DNA from 3 places in the Mesorhizobium sp. ES1-3 genome. Region 1 is predicted to be linked to each of the others. Evidence: predicted binding sites of a transcription regulator. Region 1 holds the regulator's gene; each other region holds the start of a gene.

Region 1 (3,274 bases):
CCTGTCGGGCGGCCAGCAGCAGCGGCTTTGCATCGCCCGCACCGTGGCGGTGAAGCCGGAAGTCATCCTGCTCGACGAGCCGGCCTCGGCGCTCGACCCATTGTCCACCGCCAAGATCGAGGAACTGATCGACGAGTTGCAGGCCGACTACACGATCGTCATCGTCACCCACAACATGCAGCAGGCCGCGCGCGTCTCGAAGCAGACGGCTTTCATGTATCTGGGCGAACTGGTCGAATTCGACAAGACCGAGAAGATCTTCACGTCGCCTCGCGAGAAGCGCACGCAGGACTACATCACCGGCCGCTTCGGCTGATATCACGCATACGAGGACCAGGATCATGGCCGAACACACAGTCGCAGCCTTCGACGAGGATCTCGGACAGATCAGCAGGCTGATCAGCGACATGGGCGATCTCGCCGGCACGATGGTCGGTGGCGCCACCAAGGCGCTGCTGAATTCGGACAACGCGCTGGCACAGCGCGTCGTCTCCGACGACGCCATCATGGACGCGCGCCAGCGCGAACTCGACGACCGCGCCATCACCCTGATCGCCAAGCGCCAGCCGATGGCCGACGATCTGCGCCATGTCGTCGGCTCGATCCGCATGGCGGGCGATCTCGAGCGCATCGGCGACCTTGCCAAGAACATCGCCAAGCGCGTCGGCTCCGTCGGCCTCACCGCCACGCCGCGCGACCTGTCGCATTCGATCGACTCCATGGCGCAGCTGGTGCTGATCCAGGTGCAGGGCGTGGTCGAGGAATATGCGGCCGGCGATGCCGCCGCACTCGCCAAGCTCAGGAACGACGACGAACGCATCGACGTCAAATACACCTCGGTGTTCCGCGAACTCCTGACCTACATGATGGAGGATCCGCGCAACATCACGGCTTGCACGCATCTTTTGTTCTGCGCCAAGAACCTCGAACGCATCGGCGACCATGTGACCAACATCGCCGAGAATGCGTACTATGTGCTGACTGGCACGCAACTGCCCGCCAATCGTCCGAAGCAGGACGAGACGGCGATGTCGGTGCCGGCGGCTTGACGGCAGGGATGATCAATCGATGATCGCGCCACGCATCATGGTGGTGGAGGACGAGGAGCCGCTCGGTGTGCTCCTGCGCTACAATCTGGAATCGGAAGGGTACCAGGTCGAGGTGGTGACGCGCGGCGACGAAGCCGAGATCCGCCTCCAGGAGAACGTGCCCGACCTCCTGGTGCTCGACTGGATGGTGCCGGCGGTTTCCGGCATCGAGCTCTGTCGGCGCCTGCGAATGCGGCCCGAGACCGAGAGGCTGCCGATCATCATGCTGACGGCACGCGGCGAGGAGAGCGACCGCGTGCGCGGCCTTTCGACCGGTGCCGACGACTATCTGGTCAAGCCGTTCTCGACGCCGGAATTCATGGCCCGGGTCAAGGCGCTGCTACGCCGCGCCAAGCCGGAAGTGCTGTCCAGCGTGCTCAAGGTCGGAGACATCGTGCTCGACCGCGAATCGCACCGGGTCTATCGCAAGAAGAGCGAGATCCGGCTTGGCCCGACCGAGTTCCGGTTGCTAGAGTTCATGATGCGCCATCCCGGCCGGGTGTTCTCGCGCAGCCAGCTGCTCGACAATGTCTGGGGCGAGACGATCTATATCGACGAGCGCACCGTGGACGTGCATGTCGGACGGCTGCGCAAGGCGGTCAACAATGGCCGCATGCCGGACGTCATCCGCACCATCCGCGGCGCGGGCTACGCGATCCGCGAGGATTAAAGCGCCGCTCAGCCAGCGCGAGTGCAGCGAAACATGCCTCGCCTCGCGGAAATGGCCATTCAACTCGCTGTGCCGTTGCCATGTCGAGCGTGCTGTCGGGTTTGCGCATCTGAACCGGTGTCGAACTTTCCACTCCCCCCAACGTCGGCGTCACACCGATCACACGGCATGGGTGTCACTGTCATCGAAGCCGTCAATAGCTTGGGACGCCCAGTCAAGCAGTTGGGACGCGCAGTCCTGGCGTCCGGCCATGCGTTTCCCGGACTGCAAGGCGTTGCACGGTTTCAGGCAACGCTCTTCCCGGCACTCCCTCTCACTTGCACGCTCAGCGCGAAAATCTCCTGGTCGACGAAAGTCAATGCGCGCATGGCGCAGCCTTCGCGAATGAGCGGCAGCTCGTTCGGCTCGGTGTCGAAGGAAATCGATTCCGAATGCTGGCCGCCGGCGGTGTGGGCGATGGCCTCGCGCAACGCCGGCTCGATCAGGTCGAAGGCGGCGGCGCTGACGCCGACCATGGCGACCGGTGCGGGATCGATCAGCGCGAACAGGCTGCCAAGCCCGTATCCGAGCGTTTCGCCGGCCTTGCGGTAAAGAGATCGGGGGCTAGGGCGGTCTGCGGCGTAAACCTGCCTGAGGGCTTATATCACGTGCCCGTTCCGCCGGCGTGACCTATAGCCGGCGCCGCGCGGCAAGACGCGCCTTCATCCGTGCCTTTGCCGATTCAGTGCCATCGTGGAAGGTGTCGAACCACTTGTCCCATGGCACTTCCAGCGTGCCGTAGTTCACCTCAAAGTAGCGATGATGAAGCTGGTGGTGGAAGGTGCCCAGGTCGACGCGCTTGCGCCCGGCCAGCCAGAGCCCTTCGAACCCGGTATGGGTGGTAATGGCGTAAAGGCCATAGAACATCAGGTGGCAGATAAGATGCACCGGGCTGGACGGAACAACGAAATGGACCAGCGCGGTTCCGAAATAGAAAATGTGTTCAACCGGGTGCATCGCAAGGCCCGACCACGGCCCCACATCAATATTGCGGTGATGCAGCGCGTGGATGCGGTAAAGGAGCTTCGTATGGAGCAGCCGGTGAATCCAGTAGAAGTAGAAACTCTCCCAGATCGGGATCAACAGGAAGAGGCCGACGAACCAGACCGGGTGGCCGGACCATGTTAGAGTCGGCGCATAGCCATTGGCCATCGCCCACCAGACCAGCGCCTCGTATGCCGACCAGATCGTTACGCCCGAAGCCAGCGACCAGAACACGTTGTCGGCCAGTTGGCTGTCGAAACTGAAGGCGCGCCCCTTGCGCGGGTAGGGGCGCGGATCAAACTTCTTGTCGGTGCCCTGCAACTGGTGGCGGTGAAAAACAAGATGCAGCCCCTGCGCTACAACTACCGTCAGGCCGAAGTTTCGTAGCCAGATCACCCCGATCCATAGCCCTGGCTCCTTCGCCTGGGCAAGCGTGGGGCTGGCCAAGGCATAAGCCGCGAAGGCCAGCCCCACGATGACGAGATTGATTGAG
Region 2 (3,274 bases), on a different contig from region 1:
CCCTCCTCCAGCACCACGCGCCGGGAGGTTCCATCAGCCAATACGTCGAAACTTTGCTGATTGTCCATGATGTTGCCCAGCATGATCTGGCCCAGAATCTGTTCATGCACAGTTGGATTGGTGATCGGCACCATGGTCTCGACGCGGCGGTCGAGATTGCGCGGCATCAGGTCCGCCGAGGAGATGTAGACAATCGCCTCGTCCGAGGGAAGGCCATGGCCGTTGCCGAAGCAATAGATGCGGCTGTGCTCGAGGAACCGGCCGACGATCGACTTGACCCTGATGTTCTCCGACAGGCCCGGCACCTGCGGCCGCAAACAGCATATGCCGCGCACGACAAGGTCGATTTCCACCCCGGCGCGGCTGGCGTCGTAGAGCGCATCGATGATGATGGGGTCGACGAGCGCGTTCATTTTCATCCAGATGCGCGCCGGCCGTCCCTCCAATGTGTGGGTGACCTCGTCTGAAATGTGCTGAAGGATGCGGTTCCTCAGCGTGAACGGCGATATCGCCAGCCGCATTTCGGCGGTCGGCTCGGCATAGCCGGTGATGAAATTGAACAGTTGGGCGACGTCACGGGCGATTGTCGGATCGGTGGTGAAGAAGGACAGGTCGGTGTAGATGCGCGCGGTGACCGGGTGGTAGTTGCCGGTGCCGAGATGGACGTAATTGCGCAGCTTGCCGTCCTCGCGCCGCACCACCAGCGACATCTTGGCGTGGGTCTTGAGTTCGAGGAAGCCGAACACGACCTGCACGCCGGCGCGTTCGAGATCGCGCGCCCAGCGGATGTTGGCCTCCTCGTCGAAACGCGCCTTGAGCTCGACCAGCGCCGTCACCGACTTGCCGGCCTCGGCCGCGTCGACAAGCGCACGCACGATCGGGCTGTCGTTGGAGGTGCGATAGAGCGTCTGCTTGATCGCCACCACTTCGGGGTCGGCCATTGCCTGGCGTAGGAACTGCACCACGACGTCGAACGACTCGTAGGGGTGATGGACGACGATGTCCTTCTCGCGGATGGCGGCAAAACAGTCGCCGCCATGCTCGCGGATGCGCTCGGGAAAGCGTGGGTTGTAGGGTATGAATTTCAGGTCGTCGCGGGGGACGGAGACGATCTCGGAGATCTGGCTGAGCGCCAGCGGCCCGGTGAGCACGCTGATGCGGCTCGACGAGACGCCAAGCTCGCCGGCGACGAAATCGCGCAATTCTCCAGGCATCAGCATGTCGAATTCGATGCGGATGACCGAACCGCGGCGGCGCCGCTTCAGCGCCGTTTCGAACAGCCGCACTAGGTCTTCCGATTCTTCCTCGACCTCGATATCGCTGTCGCGGATGATGCGGAACGTGCCGGAGCCCTTGACCTCGTAGCCGGGGAACAGCTTGCCGATGTAAAGGCCGACCGCCTCTTCCAGCGGAATGAAGCGGACATGGCGCTTGCGGTCCGGCAGGCGGATGAAGCGCTTCAGCGCCACCGGCAGGCGCAGCAGCGCGCTCATCTCTTCGCCATTCTTGCGGTGGCGAAGCTGCAGCGCCATCGAGAAGCCGAGATTGGGAATGAACGGGAACGGATGCGCCGGGTCGATCGACAGCGGAGTGAGCACCGGAAACACCTGCTCCTGGAAATGCTCTTCCAGCCAGGTCTTCTCGTCCTTGGTCAGCGCATCACGGGTGATGCTCTCGATGCCTTCCTTGTTGAGCAGCACCGTGAGTGCCGAAAGGCTCTTCTGCTGGTCCTCCTGCAGCCGCTCGACCTCACGCAGCAATTGTTCGAGCTGCTGTTCGGGGGTGCGTCCGTCCGGGCTTTTCAGCACGATGCCCTCGCGCACCTGACCGGCAAGGCCGGCGACGCGCACCATGAAAAATTCGTCGAGATTGGCGGCCGAGATCGACAGGAAACGGACGCGCTCCAGCAGCGGGTGATGGGTGTTCAGCGATTCTTCGAGAACGCGGCGATTGAACTGCAGCCAGGAGAACTCGCGGTTGACGAAACGGTCCGGATTGCCTTCCGGGCTCGCTGCCGTGACGTTGTTGAATTCGCTCTGTACCGGCTTCAGTTCGTTCATGATTCCTGCTCTTCCGCCCGCCTCGGCCGGTTAACCGGCTTAACTTATCCTGTGGCAGGCTTTTGCGACAGTTCTCTGACAGGCTTTTGCGACAGTTTGATTTCATCGAACTTGCAAACAGGCTTGATATGATCCAGATGCAGAGAGACTGCGTTAAGGAGACGACGATGGCAGGCGGTTCCATTCCCCATTTCCAGAACGATGCGGGCCATCCGGCAATCGACATCGGGGTCAAGGAATTCATGTGCACGGGCGCCAACCCGCCTTTTGATCATCCGCATGTGTTTCTCGACATGGGCGACGACAATGAGAAAGTCTGCCCCTATTGCTCGACCCTCTACCGCTATTCGCCGAAGCTGAAGGCAACGGAAACGCAGCCGGCGGGCTGCCTCTACATCGACCAGGCCGCCTGACCTCCCGACCATGAGCGAGACGCGGTCCCGGCAGGTCGTGATTGCCGGGGCTGGAATCGCCGGGCTGACGGCGGCGATTGCCTTCGCCGAGCGCGGCTACCCCGTAAAAGTGTTCGAACAGGCCAAGCGCATCGAAGCGGCGGGCGCCGGCATCCAGCTCTCTCCAAACGCGACGCGCATTCTGCGCCAGCTTGGGGTTCTCGACACGCTTCTTGCCAATGCCGTCAAGCCGGAAGCCGTGGTGCTGAAGGACGCCGCGAGCCTGCGCCAACTGGCACGCGTGCCGCTTGGCGGCGCCGGTGAGGAACGCTGGGGCGCGCCCTATCTCGTGGCGCACCGGGCGGATCTGCAAGACGCCCTGATGGCGCGCGTCGCGCAAATGCCCGACATCCAGCTCACCACCGGCGCGCAGGTCAGCAGCGTGGCCTCCGGTTCAGTCGGTATCACCATGACAGACGGGGTCGGTCGCAAGATCATCGATACCGAAGGATCTCTGCTGGTCGGTGCCGATGGCGTCTGGTCAGCGGTGCGCAGGTTTGGCGTAACGTCCGCCCAAAGCAGGTTTTCGGGCGAATTGGCATGGCGCACCACGATCTCGGCCGACAGCGCTGCCGGCAATGCGTTTGCGGCAATCGGTGCGGCCAATTGCGTCACCACCTTCCTTCATCCCGGCTTCCACATGGTCGCTTACCCCGTCAGCAAGGGGGACGCGTTCAACCTTGTCGCTTTCACCAAAGGCGAGCGCATTGCCGAAGGCTGGTCAGGCCATGCCGATCCCAGCATCCTCGCCAGCGCCATGCG
Region 3 (3,274 bases), on a different contig from region 1:
ACGTGTCCGTTGGAAACGGACCAGTCGACATCGGCAGGCAGGCCATAGCGCAGGCCATGCGCTTCCCAGGAGATGGCGAAGGCGCCGTCGGCATCGGCCTCGGCGAAGGCGGCATCGGCCAGCGTGTCGTGATCCTCGCTCGCCGCATCGCTCGGCCTGGTGATGACGCGGCGCACGAACTCCAGCTGCGTCTCGTCGGCGAAGAGCGCCTTGGCATAGCCGATCACCGTGTCCTTGCCGGCACCGCTCGGGCCCACGACAGCGACAAAGACGCCGTGACGGATCGGAAAGGTTTCGGCGGACAGTTCGCGCTCGATCAAGGCCGACACCATCATGCCACCCGGCGTCCCTGCCGCCAGACGGTGCGCACGACCGGAACATGATCGTCGACGCGCACGCGCACCAGATCGGCGCGGCGTCCCTGCTCGATGACGCCGCGGTCGTCAAGGCCGACGGCTTGCGCCGGGTTCTTCGAAACCATGGCGACGGCCTGCGGCAGCGAAATGCCTTCGACCATGTCGCCGAGGAAGAAGGCCGACTGGATCAGGCTGAAGGGGATGTAATCGGACGACAGGATGTCGAGCAGGCCGTCACTGGCCAAGGTGCGAGCCGAAACATTGCCCGAATGCGAGGCGCCGCGCATGACATTGGGCGCACCCATCAGCACCCCGAGCCCGGCGGCCTTCGAGGCCCGTGCCGCTTCCTCGGTGGTCGGGAACTCGGCAACCCGCACGCCCTGCTCGATGGCCTCGTCGACATGGGCCGACGTGGCGTCGTCGTGGCTGGCGAGCACGATGCCGCGCTCCTGGCAGGCGGCGGCGATGAAAACGCGGTTCGGCCCCGAATTCTGCGCCGATTCGGTCATCCGCTTCTCGCAGAATTTCTGGAAGTCGCGATCCGAGAGTTTCAGCTTGCGCTGATAGTAGTAGGCATAGGTTTCAAGGTTGACGAACTGGCGCTGGCCCGGCGCATGGTCCATCAGCGATGCCAGCCTGACCCGCTCGTCGCCGTCGAAATTGGCGAATGCCTTGAGGCAGTCAGGCGCCGAGACCTCACAGCGAAGATGCAGGAAGTGATCGGCCCGCAGACGATCCTGCGCGACGCTGTCCTCGATCGCGTCGGCCAGCTTGCGGATATCGTCCAATGTCAGGTCGGCGTCCTCGTCCATGCCGACGCGCAAGGCATCGAGCACGGTGGTGATGCCGGCGGTCGCGACCTGCGCGTCATGCGCAAGCACCGCGGCGATCGGGTTCCAGCGCACTTTCGGCCGCGGCGCATAGTGGCCCTCGAGATGATCGGTGTGGAGTTCGACCAGCCCCGGAATGATGAAGTCGCCGCCCATGTCCTCGCCGGTTCGGGCAGCACCGGCATCGATGCCGGCGATAAAGCCGTCGCGCAGCACCAGCGACCCTTCGACGATCTCGTCGGCAAGAACGATGCGGGCGTTGGAAAGAACAGTTTCGACGGTCATTCTAGGCTAGTCCTTGGTTCTTGCGGTCGGGTTGGTTCAGGCGATCTTCCGGGCCGGGCGGCGTCCGAGCGCGTGCTGGGAAAGCACCATGAACGGTGCACCGGGTTCGGGTTCGACAAACAATGTCAGCGCATCCACCAGCACGGGCTGGCGCAACACATCGGCGAAAAGGCTGTCGATCGCGGCGCGCAGGCGAGGGCTTTCCTGTGGTCCGGCTCGGCCGGACAGGGTCATGTGGAAGCGGAAGGTCTCGAAGACATAGGGATATCCCCACTGGCAGAGATTGCGAAACTCGGCCGGCTTCAGCGAATCCGGGCTGCGCCGCTCGATCTCGGCATCGCTCAACGGCGCGCGAAACCGGTCGAAATCGCGCACGACGTCGTCGGCGAAGCGGTTGAGCGGAGGCAGCGGACCGTCCGGCACCAGCGCGAAGAAGCTGTCGATCTGGCTGACGACCAGGCGCGGGATCGTCACGACAGGCGTCACCTCGGCAAAATGATCGAGCGCCGCGCGCAGCGAAGCCTCGGTCTCGTCGGCAGCCAGGCGGAAAGGCGCTTTCACCGTGGCGTGAAAGCCATAGCGGCGTGCCGAAGCGGTGTGGAAGGCCACTTCCGCCGCCGCCAGGTCGGCAACGGCCTCAACCGGCCTGGTCGCGGCACCGAACGGGTCGCGGCCCAGCCAGTTGGCGGCAATTCGCGCCAGCGGCTCGTCCTGCCTGGGAGTGAAATAGATGGCATAACGCATCGGAAGTCCTCGTCAGAAGGTTGCCATAGGTGATTTCCATGACGGATTGACGAAGCTTTGAAGGGTTTTCGAAGGCAAATCGACCCTCAGGGTCGTTAGCCGACGATTTTTCCGAGCTGGACCAACAAGTTCAGCCGGAAACGCAGAACGCTCAGGCCTTCATCAACCATTCGTGCTCGGGCGCATTGTGGAATTTCCACGTCCGCTTCGGCCCGGCCATCACATTGAGATAATAGAGGTCATAACCATGGCAGGCGGCGCAGGGGTGATATCCCCTGGGCACCAGCACCACGTCGCCGTCCTCGATCGCCATGGCTTCGTCGAGCGCGCGATGGCCATCCTGATCGGCATCGGTATAGACACGCTGGAAGGCAAAGCCCTGCGGCGGGTTGAGGCGGTGGTAGTAGGTTTCCTCGAGATAGGATTCGGCGGGCAGGTTGTCCTGGTCGTGCTTGTGCGGCGGATAGCTCGACGTGTGGCCACCGGGCGTGATGACCTCGACCACCAGCAATGAGTCGGCCGGCTGGCCCTCCGGCAGGATGTTGGTGACGTAGCGTGTGTTGGTGCCCTTGCCGCGCACCTCCTGGCCGAGATCGTCCGGTCCGATCACCCGGACCGGCAGGCCGCCGCCAAGACCGGGTGCCGAGCAGACGCCAAGTTCCAGCTCGGTATCGGCCGTCACCGACCAGTCCGATCCCTGCGGCACGTAGACGGACCACGGCTTGCCCTCGAAGGGCGACATGCGCTCGCCGAGCAGGCCGAGATCCTTGCCGCCGGCTTTGGCGGTACCCTTGCCAGTCACGAACACCAGGCAGACCTCGCGGTCGTCCGTCTTTCCAGAGGCGCTTTCGCCCGGCTTCAGCCTATGCAGGTCGAAACCGACATAAGTCCAGCCGGCGCTTTTCGGCGTCACATGGGCGACGCGGCCATGGCGCTTGTCGGCTTTGACGAGCAGTTTCGACATTTTGTCTCTCCTGTTACAGTGGCTTTTGACGGCTACCGGCGTGAAGCCAGGCCGCTCGTTTGAAAGGGCCATCACGAATCTTCGGATTGGCCGGC

The links. The regulator PhoB, encoded in region 1, activates phosphate uptake and scavenging genes when phosphate is short. The targets are predictions, from matches to a motif close to TGTCATNNANCTGTCAT.
Region 2: the regulator PhoB is predicted to act here: its motif matches at 2,125-2,141, upstream of LB536_RS05905 (RNA degradosome polyphosphate kinase).
Region 3: the regulator PhoB is predicted to act here: its motif matches at 2,254-2,270, upstream of LB536_RS09115 (DUF1045 domain-containing protein).

What each region holds. Positions count from the first base shown of each region.
Region 1 is NZ_JAIUGW010000005.1:59,799-63,072, reverse strand. It holds gene pstB (phosphate ABC transporter ATP-binding protein PstB) at 1-316, shown strand, start outside; gene phoU (phosphate signaling complex protein PhoU) at 342-1,049, shown strand; gene phoB (phosphate regulon transcriptional regulator PhoB) at 1,069-1,758, shown strand; partial or broken gene LB536_RS09530 (sugar kinase) at 2,043-2,375, opposite strand; gene LB536_RS09525 (sterol desaturase family protein) at 2,428-3,274, opposite strand, start outside.
Region 2 is NZ_JAIUGW010000003.1:137,482-140,755, forward strand. It holds gene LB536_RS05905 (RNA degradosome polyphosphate kinase) at 1-2,060, opposite strand, end outside; gene LB536_RS05910 (zinc-finger domain-containing protein) at 2,228-2,473, shown strand; gene LB536_RS05915 (FAD-dependent monooxygenase) at 2,484-3,274, shown strand, end outside.
Region 3 is NZ_JAIUGW010000004.1:370,403-373,676, forward strand. It holds gene phnN (phosphonate metabolism protein/1,5-bisphosphokinase (PRPP-forming) PhnN) at 1-335, opposite strand, end outside; gene LB536_RS09110 (alpha-D-ribose 1-methylphosphonate 5-triphosphate diphosphatase) at 332-1,471, opposite strand; gene LB536_RS09115 (DUF1045 domain-containing protein) at 1,508-2,215, opposite strand; gene iolB (5-deoxy-glucuronate isomerase) at 2,367-3,179, opposite strand.